Regions from separate parts of the Ornithinimicrobium pratense genome, predicted to be linked through region 3. Evidence: predicted binding sites of a transcription regulator. Region 3 holds the regulator's gene; each other region holds the start of a gene.
What was found. The regulator LexA, encoded in region 3, represses DNA repair genes until DNA is damaged. The targets are predictions, from matches to a motif close to TCGAACANNTGTTCGA.

Region 1 (5,430 bases), 1.5 Mb from region 3:
CCAGGGTCATCTCTGTCTCCTCCTTGAGCAGGTATGCGATGTCCGGAGCTGGCCGTGCCGGCACGTGGCGGCAGGTGCCCCGACGCTCGCACCCTACGGCCTCGGCCAGCGCTCGTGCGGCCTCTCCCGCCGCCTAGTAGCCGCCCGTCAGCTCCAGCGCACCCTGGCCCGTTGCCGCCAGACCCGGTCCAGGATCCCTACGGGGTCGTCCACGGCGTCTGGCGAGGTTCGGTTCCACAGGGCGAGGTAGAGCGCAGGCGCTGACCCACGGATCGTCACGGTTTCGGAATCGGGGTCGGCAGCCACCGGGCTGTCGGGGGCGGTTCCTGGGCCGATCTCACCACCCTCACCCTCCAGCCGGGTGGTGACGACCGCGCCGTCAGCCTGCACCTCCACCGCCCAGGCCCGGTCCCCCGCAGCCGGCCTCACGCCGAAACACAGCGGCCCCGCGCCCTGGAAGCGCGACCTGCCCCGGGTGACGAAACCGGTCAGCATCTCGTCGACACCGTCCAGGGCGACCTGGGGGTCGATAAAGTCGGCGTCCTGCGGCGTGGGGAGCCGGCCCAGGCTCGCGGCGAGCGCGTCGACCGCATGGATGGTCGTCTCGTGACACTGCCTGCGCGCCCAGAACACCCGCGGCGCGGGCGCGTCCTTGAGGAAGACGTCGGCCCGGACGTCATCCGGCACCTCCCGCAGGGTGCCGATCACGGCGTCGGCGCCCTCGAGGAGCCAGGCGACCGGGTCGGCGGCCTGCTGGCCCTCAGCGTTCCAGCTCGGCGGGTGGCAGTCCTGCCCGAGCAGGTTCGCCCGCGCCCAGCGGTGGACCATCCCCTGGTGCGCCAGGAGCTTGCGCACGGTCCAGGTCGGACAGGTCGGCACCACTGCGTCCACCCCCGACCGGGCGGCGAAGCGTGCGAAGGCGTCTACCGCCGTGCGCAGCCCGGTGACGTGCTCCTCGACGGTGCGGTGCTCCATACCCGGATCATGACAGCCCTCGCACGATCGGGTCCACGACCTGGCGCAGTCCGAGGCATGCCTGCGGCCCGGCTCGCTCGGAGCCGGGCGCGGGGCGGGGTCATCGCAGGTGCCAGGTGACGCCGTGGTCGTCGACGGTCGCGCTGAGCCCTCGTTCGTGCACCCAGGTGTGGTGCCGGGGACAGAGAAGGGCGTAGTTGGACAGGTCTGACCTGCCGCCCCGGGCCCAGGGGATGACGTGGTGGGCGTCGCACCAGGTCGCGGGCACGGTGCAGCCCGGGACGGTGCAACCCTTGTCACGCACGGCCAGGCGGACCCGCTGCCCGGGGGTGACGAGACGGTGGCGTCGGCCCTGGTCCACGACCTCCGACGGTCCGCCGAGCACCATCGGGATGATGTCGGCCTCGCAGGCCAGCCGCCGGATCGACTCCGCGCTGACGGTGGCCCCGGCGGCGGTGGCGCCGCATCCGGGCAGCTGCCCGTCAGTCTCGGCCAGGCTGCGCCGCAGGGTCTCCAGATCGAGGGTGACGATCAGGGTCGCCTTCGTGGTGGTCGGTTGACCTTTGCTGCCGGCGACGCCGCGGCGGACCACGGTCATCAACGCGTCGTAGCGCCGCTGCCCGGGCGTGCGCCGGTCTTCCTCACCGGTCGCCTTGACCTCCTCGCGGGAGGCCGGTGCCGCCAGCGGGGAGGTCAGGATCGCCTTGACGGCCGCGTAGTCGGCGTCGTCGCCGAAGGTCATGATGATCCGTTTGACCGAGCCGTCGGCCAGCGACGACTCGTGCACATCGCGCAGCTCGTGCTGGGCCCGCCGTCGCTCCTCGTGGTCCTTCTCCGGCAGGCACTCCTGCAGCAGCTTGCTGATGATCGCGCTGATGTCTTGGTCGTCGAAGTCCGGCTTGCAGCCGGACTTCGCCATCAGGTCCACGGCCTGCCCGTACTCCTCGGGCGACACTGCCCGGCGGATCCGCGTCAGGGCCCGGTGCAGAGTGGCCGCCCGCTCCAGCGACATACCTCCGGTCAGCACACCGTCGACCAACGGGGCATGGACCTGCTCCTGGCCCGCCTGCGCCATACGGACCAGGGCGTGCAGCACCGGCTTGGCCAGGTCCGGACAACGCAAAGCCAGCCAGTCGGCCAGGCTCATCCCCTCAGCGGTGTGCAGCCCTCGCTGGCGTGCTTCGCAGGCCAGCCGCACCCGCGCCCGCTGCAGCGCGGAGGCGACCGTCGAGACCGCCTCCAACCCCGACCGCAGCTCCGCCTCCTGCAGCCGGGCAACCTCCTGAGTGGCCAGGTCAGCGTATGTCGCCTCCCGCCCCGCCTCGCGCAGGCACCCCACCACCTGCTCCCCGGGCAGCCGGGTTGCGGGCAGCCGACCCTCCCGGACCTCCCCCGCGGTGGTCCGGAGCACCTCTCCGGTCCAACTCTGCTTCATGCGAACAACTGTACGATGCGGCACCGACAAACCCCGTTCGCCGGAGGTGACGGTGCCTAGTCGGTCACTGTCGCTCCGGGCTCCGACAAGGTCGCAAGTCAAGAGCGGAGTCGGCCAGGAGTGGCGAGGTGGTGCATGGATGTGTGTTCATGACGGCGTCGAACTCGTCCCGCAGGCCAACGTGGCCCAGATCCCTCCGCAGCCGCGTGGTCGCGCTTGTGAGCAGACCCACGTGAAGACGGGATCGATGATCGCGCACAGTTGCGAAGAGCCAGATTCTGATCCGGGCCCATCGGGTACTTAGGATTTCATCCGTGAGCCACCCCTACCGCCTCGGCAGCATCATCGGCTTGATCGGTGCCACGGTCTTCGTCCTGGTCAACCGGGCAGCCCTCCCAGGAGCGTGGCCGACGGTGGCCCTGATCACCTACGTCGCCGCCGTGGCGTTCTACGTCTGGGCGGTGTGGCTCCGCCCCGCCTCGGCGCTACCGGCCGGGCAGCCGCCGCACCCCCGGGCTGGTCTGGTCTACCTAGGGTCGGTGGCCGGCATGCTCCTGTTCTTCTTCCTCGGGGGGTCGCCCTGGCCCAGGCGGACCGGGAGGCTCTCATGCCTGCCCTGGTGGCCCTAGGCGTTGGCTTGCACTTCGTGCCGTTCGCCGCAGCCTTCCGGGCACCCGTTTTTCGCACCCTGGGGTGGCTGCTGGCCGGCATCGGGCTGATCGGCCTTGTCGTTGGCTGGCTGGGCACCGGGGCCACCGCCGCTGCTGCGGCAGCCGTCACCGCCGGCGTCGTGATGCTGGTAGTCATGGGTAGCGGGGCGCTCGTTGCTCCTCGAAGCGGCTGAACCAGCAGGTGGGTGACCACCTCGCTGAGGAGCGAGGCTTGCACCATCGATCGCTCACGGCCTAGCCTCCCACGCGGCGGTGCTCCCGACGTGGTCACCGATTCCTTGAAAAGTGGGCCAGCGCGCAGGACGCGGCATGGCCGTGGCAGGCAGAGGTCACCCATGGCGGCATAAGGGGTAGACGGAATCACTTGGGCCCGCTGGCCCGCCGTCATTCCGTAGGCGTCGGCGAAGGCGCGCACCCGGGTGGGAATGTGTGCCTTGACCAGCGAGGGAGCCCGGTCCTCAGGATCGACAAGGGGTGCCCACCAGTAGAGCGCGTTGGCGAGGTCGGCGACACGCGTGGTCGGCCGGGCGAGGTCGAAGTCGATCAACGCCTTCGGGCGTGAGTCGGCGAACACAACGTTGCCGGGGCAGTAGTCCATGTGCGACACGAGCTCCGCCTTGTCGATCAGGGGGACCACCCCGGCAGGCCGTCTTCCAGGAGTTCCGCCCCAGGTCGCACCAGTTGGCGGGAGCCAACCGTCTGCCGCTTCGTGCAGCCGACGAATGAGCGCCCCCAGTGCTCCTAGTGCCTCTACCGTCGTCGCGTAGGCAGGTAACGGCTCGACCGGCACGTCACCAGCCACGTAGGAGAGGATCTCCCGTCCTTGTGCGTCATACCCCAGCGGCTCGGGACACTCGGTGAATCCCCGACTGCGCACGTGCGCAAGATACGCCTGGATGGTGGCCGTGAACGGCCGCACCGGACGGCGCACGGTCTGCCCAACCCGGACCACGTGGGTGACACCCTCGCTAGCCAGCGTCTGCTCGACATCCTCGGTCACCCCAGAACCGTAGTACCGGTACGGCGCCTACGGCTGAGAGGTGCGCGGGCAACGGCGGCTCCGGTCTGTCACGGTGCGGTGCTGCTCACCGGCACATCCCAGATAAGTGCGCGCACATCGACGGAGCGGAGTCGCGATGTCACGAACCTGTGGCAGCATTTCGTCACCGCGAGGCGCCTTCGATTGACGCACCGCCTCGACCGCGCCTCATGCCAAGGTGGCCACGTGGACACACGCGACCTGCAGACCTGGACGACCGAGCACCGCCTGCTCTTCGCCGACGCCGTCGACGCCCTGGGCGAGGAGCACGCGGGCGACCCGACGCTCTGCGAAGGCTGGGACGTGCGGACCCTCACCGGCCACATGCTGCAACCCATCATGGTCCCCTCCTGGCGCTTCATGCTCACCGCCGCGCGCGTGCGCTCGATGGCGCGGGCTTGCGACGTCATCGCGGCCCGTCTCTCCGACCGGCCGCTTGCGGAGGTGAGCGGTGAGCTGCGGCGGCGCGCCGGCACGCCTGCCGAGCCCTGGTACATCGGCGCCGCCGGCCCCTACGCCGACAGCTGCATCCACCTGCGAGACCTCACCCTCCCCCAGGGCCTGGGCGTCACGGTCCAACCCGATCGCTGGGAGACGGTCATCGACATCATCGTCTCGCCCCGCGGTCAGGCGTCGTTCCTCGCCTCCAAGGGCTTCCTGGACGGGCTCGCGTGGCGAGCCACGGACCAGGACCGGGTATGGGGTGCCGGTCCCCTCGTCGAGGGCACCGCCGAGGCGCTGGCGATGACGATGTCCGGGCGCACGGCATACCTCGACCAGCTCGACGGCGATGGCGTGCCGCTGGTGCGCGACCGGCTCGCGGCCGCCAGAGGATGAGTAGGCCGTAGGGACCTGGAGCGCGTCGGCAGCGTCCGCACGCCCTGTGTCCAGACCGGTGTGGTTCCTCGGCGGATACTGGGCCGGTGACGTCCCACCTTCGCCCCACCCGACACTTCACCCCGCGCTCGACGTGGATGAACGACCCCAACGGCCTCGTCTTCGTCGACGGGGTCTACCACCTGTTCTTCCAGACCAACCCCGAGGGCGTCGAGTGGGGCAACATGTCGTGGGGCCACGCCACCTCGCCCGACCTGCTGACCTGGACCGAGCACGACGTCGCGCTGCGATTCTCCGAGCAGGAGGCGGTCTTCTCCGGCAGCGTCGTGGTCGACCACGGCAACACCTCCGGGCTCGGCGACGGCGACGCTCCCCCGCTGGTCGCGCTCTACACCAGCCACTACGAGGTCGGATCGCCGCGCGCAGGCACGCAAGCGCAGTCGCTCGCCTGGAGCACCGACGGGGGTATGACG
Region 2 (5,430 bases), 1.1 Mb from region 3:
TCCGTCGGCGGCGTGGTGACCTCGTTCTACGCCGACACCGCCTCCGGCGGGACGATCGTGCTGCTGGCCATCGCCCTCTTCGCCGTCGCCGCGCTGGGGGGTGCTGTCCGCCGCGCCATCGCACTGGCCCGGCACCGGCACGCCGAACGGCACCCGCACGAGCACGGCCCCGGCTGCGGGCACGATGTGGTCCCGCACGGCGACCACGTCGACTACCTGCACGACGGTCACCGGCACGCGGCGCACGAGGGCCACTACGACGAGCACGCATCCCAGGTGCACCCGCACGAGCACGACCCGCTGGGCGTGCCGCATACCCTCGAAAAGCCGAAGAACCAGGAGGCCGCACCGTGACCACCACCCGTCGCCCCACCCGGCAGCAGAGCGCCGTCGTGGCGCAGCTGGCCGAGCTGGACGACTTCACCAGCGCCCAGGAGCTGCACGCCAGCCTGCGCGACGCGGGGGCCAAGGTGGGTCTGGCGACCGTCTACCGGACGTTGGCCTCGATGGCTGCCGCCGGTGAGATCGACACCCTGCGCACCGACGAGGGCGAGGCCGTCTACCGCAAGTGCTCCACCGGGCACCACCACCACCTGGTCTGCCGCGGGTGCGGCCGCACGGTGGAGATCCAGGGCCCCACCGTGGAGCGCTGGGCGGACACCGTGGCCGCCGAGCACGGCTTCACCCAGGTGGAGCACACGCTCGAGGTCTTCGGGGTCTGCCCAACCTGCGCCCACACCGCCCCCACCCACTGACCGAACACGCCGAAGGCCTCAAGAGAACACGCCAAAGGGCTCGAGCGAACACGCCACAAGGGCTCAGGGAACACGCCCCGGTGTCCTGTCGGGCCTTCTGCCGTGTCCTGTGGGGAGGGGTGCGGGCGGGTCAGGCGCTGGGAGCGTCCACCGCTCCGCCGTAGCGACGGTCCCGGGAGACGTACTGCTCGATCCCGGCCCACAGGTGCCGCCGGTCGTAGTCCGGCCAGAGCACGTCCTGGAAGACCATCTCGGCGTAGGCGCTCTGCCACAGCAGGAAGTTGGAAGTCCGCTGCTCCCCCGAGCTGCGCAGGAAGAGGTCCACGTCGGGCACCTCCGGGTGGTAGAGGTAGCGGCCGATGGTGCGCTCGTCGATCCCGCGCGGCGACAGCCGCCCGGCCTTGACGTCCTCACCGATGGCCCGGACCGCGTCGGCGAGCTCGGCCCGCCCGCCGTAGTTGACGCAGAAGTTGAGGGTGATGACGTCGTTGTCGCGGGTGCGCTCCTCGGCGTCGCGCAGCTCGGAGATCACCGACCGCCACAGCCGTGGCGTCCGCCCGGACCACACGACGCGCACGCCCCAGGAGTGCAGCTCATCGCGTCGCCGGTGGATGACGTCGCGGTTGAAGCCCATCAGAAAGCGCACCTCGTCGGGGCTGCGGCGCCAGTTCTCGGTGGAGAAGGCGTAGGCGCTGATGCACCGCACGCCGACCTCGATCCCGCCCGCGATCACGTCCAGCAGCGAGGCCTCCCCGGCTTCGTGGCCCTGGGTGCGCTTCAGACCACGCTGGTTGGCCCAGCGGCCGTTGCCGTCCATGACGATGGCCACGTGCCGGGGCACGAGCTCGGCCGGGATCGCCGGGGGCCTGGCCCCGGAAGGGTGGGGGAAGGGCGGCACGGGCTGGCGGGTCGCCATCGGCTCAGAAGGTCCTTTCGACGTGTCGCAGGGACCGCACCCCGCGCTCCAGGTGCCATTGCAGATATGCGGCCACCAGCCCACTCGCCTCGCGCCGGTGCCTGCTCTGGCTGGCGTCGGCCACCGACCAGTCCCCGGTCATGAGCGCCCCGAGCAGGGCGAAGGTCTCGGCGGCGGGAGCTGTAGAGCCGGGCGGGCGGCATACCGGGCAGACCGCCCCGCCCGAGGGGACGTGGAAGGCCCGGTGCGGCCCGGTCATCCCACACCGGGCGCAATTGACGAAGCTGGCGCGCCAGCCACCGATGGCCAACGCCCGGATGAGGTAGGAGTCCAGGACCAGCCGGGGGTCATGCTCGCGCACGGCGAGCGCCGCCAGGCCCCCTGCCAGCAGCCGGAAATGCTGGGTCGCCGGCTGCCCCTCCTCGGTGAGCTGCTCGCAGGTCTCCAGCATCACGCTGGCCGCGGTGAACGCCGGATAGTCCCGGGCGATCGCCTCGCCGTAGGGGGCCAACCCGTCGGCCTGGGTGACGGTGTCGAGGTTGCGTCCCTCGTAGCACTGGATGTCGACCACCATGCCCGGCTCAAGCCGGGCACCGAACTTGCTCTTGGTCCGCCGCACCCCCTTTGCCACGGCCCGGACCTTGCCCCGGCCGCGGGTGAGTAGGGTGACGATCCGGTCGGCCTCGCCCAGCTTGTGCGTGCGCAGCACGATGGCGGCCTCGCGATAGGTGGGCATGGTCACCATTGTCTCCCACGCCCCCTGGATGACCGCTCTGCCACACCGGAACAGGAAACGCGAACACCCGTGCGGTTGACACTGGCGCCTTCTGCACAGGTGTTCTATTCTCGACCCATGATGCTGCAAGGATCCCTGCTTGATCAGGTGGAGGAGGTCGGTTTGCGTCCCCTCACCGGGGCGGTCCGCCGCACGCTCCTGGACCACGGTGCCTGGGTCGACGTGCGGCCCGGGTGGGTCACCGGCTCCGACGAGCTCTTCACCCGGCTCGCGCTCGGTGGCCCCGCCGGGGTGGACTGGCGGGGGGAGCAGCGGCAGATGTACGACAAGCAGGTCACCACACCCCGGCTCCTACGGTTCTACCGGGAGCGCGAGCGCCTGCCGGACCCCATCCTGGAGCAGGCGCGTCTGGCCCTGTCTGAGCACTATGCCGCGGAGCTGGGCGAGCCGTTCGCGACCGCCGGCATGTGTCTTTACCGCGACGGACGCGACAGCGTCGCCTGGCACGGCGACCGCTTCGGGCGCGCGGCCGGCCACGACACGATGGTCGCCATCGTCTCCCTCGGCGCCCCCCGGGCCCTGCTGCTCCGTCCGCGTGGCGGCGGCGGCGAGAGCCTGCGCCATGTGCTGGGGCACGGCGACCTGCTCGTCATGGGGGGCTCCTGCCAGCGCACCTGGGACCACTGTGTGCCCAAGACCCACCAGCCGGTCGGCCCGCGGATCAGCATCCAGTTCCGCCCCCGCGGGGTGCGCTGAGCCGGTAGGCCAACCTGCCACCGGCCGCCCCCTGCACCAACACAACGCGGTGAGCACAACGCGGTGAGCCGGGTTTCCCTACTGATGCAGGAGTTCGCGGACGGCGCCGGCGTCTCGGGCCGCAAGGGCCCCGGCCGCCAGCTCGCGCAGCTGCTCCAGTGACGTCTCCCGAAGGACGGCCTTGACCGCGGGCACCGCCGCGGCGGTGGAGCTGAGCTCCCGCACCCCCAGCCCGACGAGGAGCCGGGCCACGTCCGGGTCTGCGGCCATCTCGCCGCACAGGCTGACCACCACGCCCTCGGGAGCGCGCTCGCAGATGAAGCGGATCAACTGCAGGACGGCCGGGTCCAGCGGGTCCGACCAGCGCTCCAGGCGAGGGTTGCCACGCTCGGCGGCGAGGGTGTACTGCGACAGATCATTGCTGCCGATGGAGATGAAGTCCAACCCCTGGGCGAGGCGCCCCAGCCGGACCGCCACGGCCGGCACCTCCACCATGAGCCCGACGCCGAGCCGGTCAGGCAGGCCCGGAAGACCGGCCCGGGCCGCTGCCTCAGCGAGCCGCTCCCGGGCCCAGTCCACGTCATCGAGCGAGGAGACCATCGGGAAGAGGACGTTGACCCGGTGCTCCTGCGCCACCCGGCAGATCGCCTCCAACTGGTCGATCAGGACGGTCGGGTCCTCACGGAAGGCCCGGATGCCGCGCTCACCCAGGAAGGGGTTGGCCTCGGGCCAGGACGGCAGGAAGTCCAAGGGCTTGTCCCCGCCCACGTCCCAGGTGCGGATCGTCACGGGGTGGGGGTGGTATGCCGCCGCGATCGCGCCGTAGACCTCCTGCTGCTGCTCCACGGTCGGGGCCGTGCGTGACCGGGCGAAGACGGCCTCGGTCCGCACCAGCCCGGACCCCTCCGCCCCAAGCCCGGCCCCGAGCCGGGCCACCGCGAGCGAGGACACATTGGCCTTGACCGTGATCCGCAGACCGTCCCGCGTGGTCACTGGCAGGTGCGTGTCGGCCAAGGCCCGCTCGCGGCGCTTGCGGCGACGCTCGAGCATGGCCTCGAAGGCGGTCTGCACCTCCGGCGGGGGGTCCACGTCGACGCGTCCGCTGCGGGCGTCGAAGGCCAGCAGGGTGCCCGGGGGGACGTCGGCGCGCGAGCCGACACCGGTCAGCACCGGCACCCCCCGAGCCCGGGCGATGAGGACGCCGTGCCCCAGTCCTCCGCCCCGGCGGGTCAGGACACCCTTGACCGAGTGCGCGTCGAGGGAGATCGCCAGACCGGGGTCGAGCTCGTCGACGACCAGCACGCCCTCCCCCAGCGACTCCGGCTCATGATGGTCGAGCAAGATGCGCACCACCCGGTCCCCGATGCTGCGCACGTCCTGGGCGCGCTCACGTTGGTAGCTGTCCGGCAGGGCGTCGAACCGCGCCGCCACCATCTCGACGGCGCCGCACCAGGCGGTGACCGCGGTGGCACCGGCGCGGATCCGGGCGCGGACGTCCGCCTGCAGAGCGGGGTCCCGCAGCAGGATGGCGTGGGCGGCGAAGACCTCCGCCTCGCCATACCCCAGGTGCCGCCGGGCGTGCTCCTCCAGCGCCGCCAGTCGCCCTGTGGCCTGTGCGATCGCCCGCTCGAGCTGGCGGATCCGCTCCTCGGGCTCTGCGGGCGACCTCCCTTCCGGCCCGGGATCCTCCCCCGGGTCCATCCCCGGACTGAGGGGCCGCTCGCCGATGATGGCCGGCCCGAGAGCCGCGTCCAGACCGGACCCGGCCACCCCCGGCTCGCTGGACACCGCGGCCGGCACCGGCAGCTCGAGCTCTGACAGCGGCTCCACCGGCCCCGCGTGGTCCCCGAAGGCGCTGGCGGCAAGCTCCTCCAGGTCAGCGAGCAGCTGCTCCGCCCCAGCCCCGCGGGCCTGGGCCAGGAGCACGTGCCCCTGCCGCGCCCCCAGCGTCCCGACCGCGGAGAGGCTGCGGGCGTCGACCGGGCCGTGTCCGATCGTCACATTGGTGAGCCGCACCTCGGTGCCCGGCTTGGCCCGGCCAACCAGTGTCACCAGGCGGGCGGCAGGTCGGGCGTGCAGGCCGTGCTCACCTACCACCGCGAGCTCGGTGGAGACCCATGGCCGGGCGTCCTCAGCCACCGCCGTTTCCTGGGCATCCCCGGCCGAGTCCCTCGCCGGCCGGTCCTCCCGGGCGCCGGCCCCCAGGTGCTCCACCTTGGCTGCAAGCCCCCTCTCGGCCTCGAGGGCACAGGTGTCGAGGTCAGCGC
Region 3 (5,430 bases):
GGGTCTCCTCCTCCCCTGTCCCGCCCGGGGTCGTGCCGCACAACTGGCCGGTCGGGTCGGCAGACATCACGGGGCCGGTCCCGGTCCAGCGTCACCCGCGCGACGTCTGAGGGCTGATCAGCAACCGCCCTGTGCCGCCGGGGCCGGCCCTGGCACCTGCGGCACAAGGCCGGGTCAGCATCCGGAGCCTCCGGCGATCCGTCTTGGCGCGCCAGGGCCGGTGTGGTCGGATAGCGGGTATGACCGATCCGACCGCCCTGCCCTTCCAGGACGACGACCGCCCCGGCACTGCGCCGGAGGACTCGATCTACGAGGGGCAGCGGCCCGGGGTCCCTGGCACCGAGCACGCCGAGGGTGGCGTCCAGGAGGATGACGAAGGGGGTCGGCCCCTTTCGTCCGGGGGCAGTGACCTGCCGCCGTCGGAGACCGACCGGCTGGCCGCGCAGGTGACCGGAGCGGACGACCAGGTGGGGATGACCGCGCTGTGGCGGCTGACGATGTCGCTGGACCACTGGTGGTTCATCGCCGTGGGCGACGAGGGCCTGGAGTCGCCGGCTGCGGCCACGATCGAGGACCAGCTCATGGTGCTGACCTTCACGGCTGCCGAGCGAGCGCGGGACTTCGCCGTCAAGAACGGCATGATCGGGCCGGATGAGGACCTGCGCGCGATTGCCCTGCCCCCCCGTGAGGTCGTCGAGTCGGCCGAGACCTACCGCCAGGCCGGCATCGGCGGGCTGATGTTCGACCCGCATATCGCGGGCTACTTCATCCCCACCGGGCAGCTACCCATGGTCTGGGACGCCGTCTACTCCACGGCGCAGGGTGTCGACCCGGCCGGTGGCGCGGGGTCCGACGGCGCGGACGGGACCGCCCTGGGCCGCGAGGGCTGACCCGGTCAGCGGCCGGGGATCACCAGCTCCTGGCCTGCGGCGATCGAGCTCGTGCTCAGCTTGTTCGCCCGCTGGATGTCGGTGACCGCCTCGCTCAGGGGCACGTCGGGCAGCTGCTCGGCGGCGATCTGCGACAGGGTCATCCCGGGCTGGACGACGATCGAGCTGGTCGCGCCGGCCGGACCGATCAACCCCATGAGGGACAGCAGCACGAGAGCCACGACGAGGGTGGCGGTGCTCGTCAGCGCGAGCCGGCCCCGCCGGGTGATCCGCAGCGGTCTGACCGCGCCACGTCGGGCTGCGAGCGTCCGGCCCGCTGCGGAGGCCAGCGCCCCGCCGTGGGCGGCGCTGCTGCCGCCGGCTCCGGTCGGCACCAGTCGCAAGTGTGGGGGGATCCCGCGCGGTGCGCGTCGGCGGTCGGACCGGCCCGGGGCGAGCCCCAGCGGGAGGGCCGCAGTGGTCTCGAGGGTGGCAGTGCTCATGCTGATCACCTTCCTGTTCCTCTTGGTCCTTCGGACGCTTGTCCGATGGAACTTTGTCCTAGTTGTAGCACAGCCGTCCGAGGAAGTCGACACGCGGACCGAACAGATGTTTGTCATTCGATCCTGGCGCACGTACCCTTGTGGCATGTCAGGAACTGAATCATCCGCCACTGACAAACCCTCTGACCTGGACTTTCGGCCAGGAGCCTGACAAGCAGCGGGAGTGGCGACAGAACGAGGGGATGGAGACCCATGGCCACGATCCACGAGCTGCCCGACCGAGACGGTGGGGCCAAGCTGACCAACCGGCAGCAGCGCGTCCTCGACGTCATCCGCGACTCGGTGGACGCCCGCGGCTACCCGCCGAGCCTGCGCGAGATCGGTGAGGCGGTCGGGTTGACCTCACCCAGCTCGGTCGCCCACCAGCTGAAGATGCTCGAGCGCAAGGGCTACCTGCGCCGCGACCCGCACCGACCCCGCGCCATCGAGGTCGTCCACCCCACCACCGAGGGCCAGGGCTACCGGCGTGGTGACACCGATGGTGGGCGGGTCTCGCACGGTGAGGTGGACGAGACCGGCATCGGCGATGCCCGGCCGCGTCCTTCCTACGTGCCACTGGTCGGGCGCATCGCCGCCGGCGGGCCGATCCTGGCCGAGGAGGCGGTCGAGGACGTCTTCCCCCTTCCCCGGCAGCTGGTCGGCGACGGCGAGCTTTTTTTGCTCAACGTGGTCGGTGACTCGATGATCGACGCCGCGATCTGCGAGGGCGACTGGGTCGTCGTGCGCCGTCAGCCGACCGCCGTCAACGGAGACATTGTGGCCGCGCTGCTGGACAGCGAGGCCACGGTCAAGACCTACCGCCATCGCGACGGCAAGACCTGGCTGATGCCCCACAACCCCGCCTACGAGCCGATCGACGGCGACCACGCCACGATCCTGGGCAAGGTCACCGCGGTCCTGCGCCGGGTCTGACCCGCCTGAAGCCCCCCTAGACCGCGGCGTCGTCTTCGACCTCCATCCCCTCCGGAGGCGGCGCCGCACCATACCGCTGCACCGGGCACGGCCCCGGCAGCCTGCGCAATGACCTAACCGCTCGGAGCAGCGCCGGCCAGCTCCGGCTAGGACCCCCGCCGGCTCAGGCCGACGGAGCCGGCCCCTCGTCGATCGCGTAATAGTCGTACAGCTGCTCTTCTTCGTCTTCGGTCAGGTGCTCGACCGCCGGTATCTCCGGGGCGTCCTTGATCATCCCGACCGGGTAGGGGACGCGGATCTGCGTGCCCACAACCTCGGCGTTGGTCAAGGGGCAGAACACCCGGCGGCCACCGAGCCACCCGGTCCGCACCAAGACCCACGCCGGGACGCCCGTGGCGTTGTCGAGGTAGACCCTGTCCAGCGGACCGACCTTCACTCCGGCCTGGTCGAGGACTTCGGCGTCGTAGAGGGCGTCGAGCTGAGCCTGGGTGACCACGGGACCTCCTGGATGTCGTGCAGCGGCGTCCCTGCAGTCTGCTCCCCCGGGACACCAGGAGGGGCACGACCCACCGGTCGTGCCCCTCCTGGTCAGGCTCGCTTAGGCGGCCTCAGATCACTGTCCGTCAGACGCCGCTGCCGCGGCCATCCCGGTCGGTGCCGCCCAGACCATCCCGGTCGGTGCCGCCAAGGCCATCCCGGTCGGTGCCGCCCAGGCCCTCGCCCTGACGGTCCACGTCGACCTCCTCGTGGGACACGTCGGTGACAACCTGCTTCTCGTCGGTGACGGTCTCCTTCTGGAGCCCGACACGCTCGGTCGCGACCACGTCCTTGTCGATGACAGGACGCTCCTCGTGCAGCGTCACCTCGGCCTCCTCATCCTGGAGCCGACCGCCGGCGTCCACGTCACCCGAGGCGACGGGCTCGCGGACGATCTCGACCTCTTCGCGCTGGACGGGCACGGTCACGTTCTCCTGCTCGGTGACGACGTGCTTGCGCAGGCGCACCCGGCCGGTCTCCACCTGCTGGGTGCCGACGTCGACCCGCTCCTCGTGCAGGGTCATCGAGCCGTCGTCGGTGGAGCCGCCCGCACGGTGCAGGTCGGCGTCCCCCGTGCGCTGCCCGCTGCCGACGTCGCCGCCGGTCGTGTGCCCCTCAGCATGCACGCCCTGGTGGCCCATGACGTCGCCCACGGCCGCGTCACGGTCCCCCGTGCCTCCAGTGTGGGTGCCGGTGCCTGCGGTCCCGGCCGTGTCGAGGTCGTCGTAACGGCTGACGTTGACCCCCGCGCTGCCGTAGTAGCGGAAGAGCGCGTCCTGGTCCTCTGCGGACAGGTGGGCGTCCGCGTCCACGTTGGGCGCATCCTTGATGACGTCCTTGCTGGGGACCACGCGCACCGTGCCCTCGGACGAGAGCTCGGCTCCGTCCAGCGGCACCAGGCTCTCGCTAGTGCCGAACCAACCGGTCTTCACGCTCACCCAGCTCGGTTCGCCGGTGTGGTCGTCCAGGTACACCTGGCCGACGCCGCCCAACTTCTCACCATCCTGGGTGACTACCTGGGCCGAGTAGAGTTCGTTGATCTGCTCCTGGCTGACGTTCATGTGTCGCCTCCTTCGAGTCAGTTCCTGCCCTGACCGTTCGGCCGGGGCTCAGTAACGACTCCATCACCGACCGCGCGTTGGTGCATCTTGGAGCGACACCCGGCACCCCTAGAGGTGGCCCTCAGGCCGGACCCGCCCGGGGCCGCGAGGGGGCGCGTGCCACCTCGTCCGCGAGCCGGGGCAGCACATCGTCCAGGAGCGCGTCCAGGTGCACGGTGGTCTCGGCATCGGCCCTGGTCTGGCCCCGGGTCACGACGAGCACGGGTATGCCGTCCCGGCGCGCCCTGCGGACGAAGCGGTATCCGCTCATCACCCGCAGCGAGGAGCCGAGCACCAGCAGGCTGAGAGCTCCGCTCAACAGCTCGAACGCCCGGTCCACCGTCGACCGCGGCACCGACCCGCCGAAGAAGACCACGTCGGGCTTCAGCCGGTCACCACCGCAGACCAGGCACCGGGGGCTGCGGAAACCGGCCACCAGTTCCTCCGGCAGCGCGACGTCCCCGTCCGGCCGTACCTGTCCCGGGTCGCTCGCCTGCCGCAGGAACCCGGGGTTGGCCTCTACCAACCAGGCGTGCACCTGGTCCCGGGTCGTGACCTCCTCGCAGTCCAGGCAGACGACGCGCCCCAGGGACCCGTGCAGCTCCACCACCCTCCGCGCGCCGGCTTCCTGGTGCAGGCCGTCCACGTTCTGGGTGAGCACGTGGTCGACGACCCCGACCCGTTCGAGATCGGCGACCGCCCGATGGGCGGCGTTCGGGGCGGCCGCGGCGAACCGCTCCCACCCCACGGACGCCCGAGCCCAGTAGCGCTGCCGCCCGGTGGCGGACCCGACGAACTCCGCGTGCTGCATGGGCTGCACCCGCCGCCGGCCGTCGGGGCCGCGGTAGTCGGGGATCCCCGAGGCGGTCGACATCCCGGCCCCGGTGAGCGCCAACACTCCCCCGCGCCCCACCACCTCGCGCAGGACGGCATACCTCTGCTCGTCCACGGCCGTCCGCGGTGGCAGCGTCAGCGCGAGCGGGCGAGGCCCGTCCAGGACCGGCGGCTGCGCCTCGGGGGGTCGGTCAACGGCTCGAGCGGGTGACCCAGGGTGCGTTGGCGCAACGGCCGCGGCGCCACCTGCTCCTCCACCATCGTCCCCGCTCCCAGCGTGCGTCCTGTGCCGACACAGGCAGCGTAACCTCGCCAGCGGCGCCGTCACCGGGTGGATCACCCGTCGTTATGCTGATTGACATGTTCGACGTTGCGGGACTGCGGGTCATGCGGGCGATTGCCGAGCAGGGCTCGTTCACGGCCGCGGCCAACTCCCTGGGTTACACCCAGCCGGCGATCTCCCAGATGGTCCGCCGGCTCGAGCAGCGCACCGGCACGGCGCTGGTGGAGCGTAGTGGGCGGACGGTGCGGCTGACCGAGGCCGGGTCCCTCCTGGCCGACCGGGCGGCCGACATCCTGGACCGGATCGAGAAGGCGCAGGCCGAGGTGTCGGCG

Region 1: a site for LexA is predicted at 2,411-2,426, ahead of FY030_RS11290 (HNH endonuclease signature motif containing protein). Genes of this name have one in related genera too.
Region 2: a site for LexA is predicted at 2,499-2,514, ahead of FY030_RS09365 (alpha-ketoglutarate-dependent dioxygenase AlkB). Genes of this name have one in related genera too.

Annotation. Positions count from the first base shown of each region.
Region 1 covers NZ_CP044427.1:2,457,225-2,462,654, forward strand. The annotation lists gene FY030_RS11280 (alpha/beta fold hydrolase) at 1-64, opposite strand, end outside; gene FY030_RS11285 (maleylpyruvate isomerase N-terminal domain-containing protein) at 148-975, opposite strand; gene FY030_RS11290 (HNH endonuclease signature motif containing protein) at 1,076-2,410, opposite strand; gene FY030_RS16880 (hypothetical protein) at 2,725-3,039, shown strand; gene FY030_RS16885 (hypothetical protein) at 3,018-3,254, shown strand; partial or broken gene FY030_RS16890 (phosphotransferase) at 3,539-4,081, opposite strand; gene FY030_RS11300 (maleylpyruvate isomerase mycothiol-dependent enzyme family protein) at 4,307-4,957, shown strand; gene FY030_RS11305 (glycoside hydrolase family 32 protein) at 5,044-5,430, shown strand, end outside.
Region 2 covers NZ_CP044427.1:2,048,149-2,053,578, forward strand. The annotation lists gene FY030_RS09345 (metal ABC transporter permease) at 1-354, shown strand, start outside; gene FY030_RS09350 (Fur family transcriptional regulator) at 351-755, shown strand; gene FY030_RS09355 (isoprenyl transferase) at 886-1,671, opposite strand; gene recO (DNA repair protein RecO) at 1,676-2,407, opposite strand; gene FY030_RS09365 (alpha-ketoglutarate-dependent dioxygenase AlkB) at 2,525-3,163, shown strand; gene ptsP (phosphoenolpyruvate--protein phosphotransferase) at 3,242-5,430, opposite strand, start outside.
Region 3 covers NZ_CP044427.1:964,694-970,123, reverse strand. The annotation lists gene FY030_RS04410 (glycoside hydrolase family 65 protein) at 1-110, shown strand, start outside; gene FY030_RS04405 (hypothetical protein) at 240-890, shown strand; gene FY030_RS04400 (LysM peptidoglycan-binding domain-containing protein) at 896-1,372, opposite strand; gene lexA (transcriptional repressor LexA) at 1,625-2,344, shown strand; gene FY030_RS04390 (PRC-barrel domain-containing protein) at 2,508-2,840, opposite strand; gene FY030_RS04385 (DUF2382 domain-containing protein) at 2,968-3,942, opposite strand; gene FY030_RS04380 (Sir2 family NAD-dependent protein deacetylase) at 4,064-4,930, opposite strand; gene FY030_RS04375 (LysR family transcriptional regulator) at 5,176-5,430, shown strand, end outside.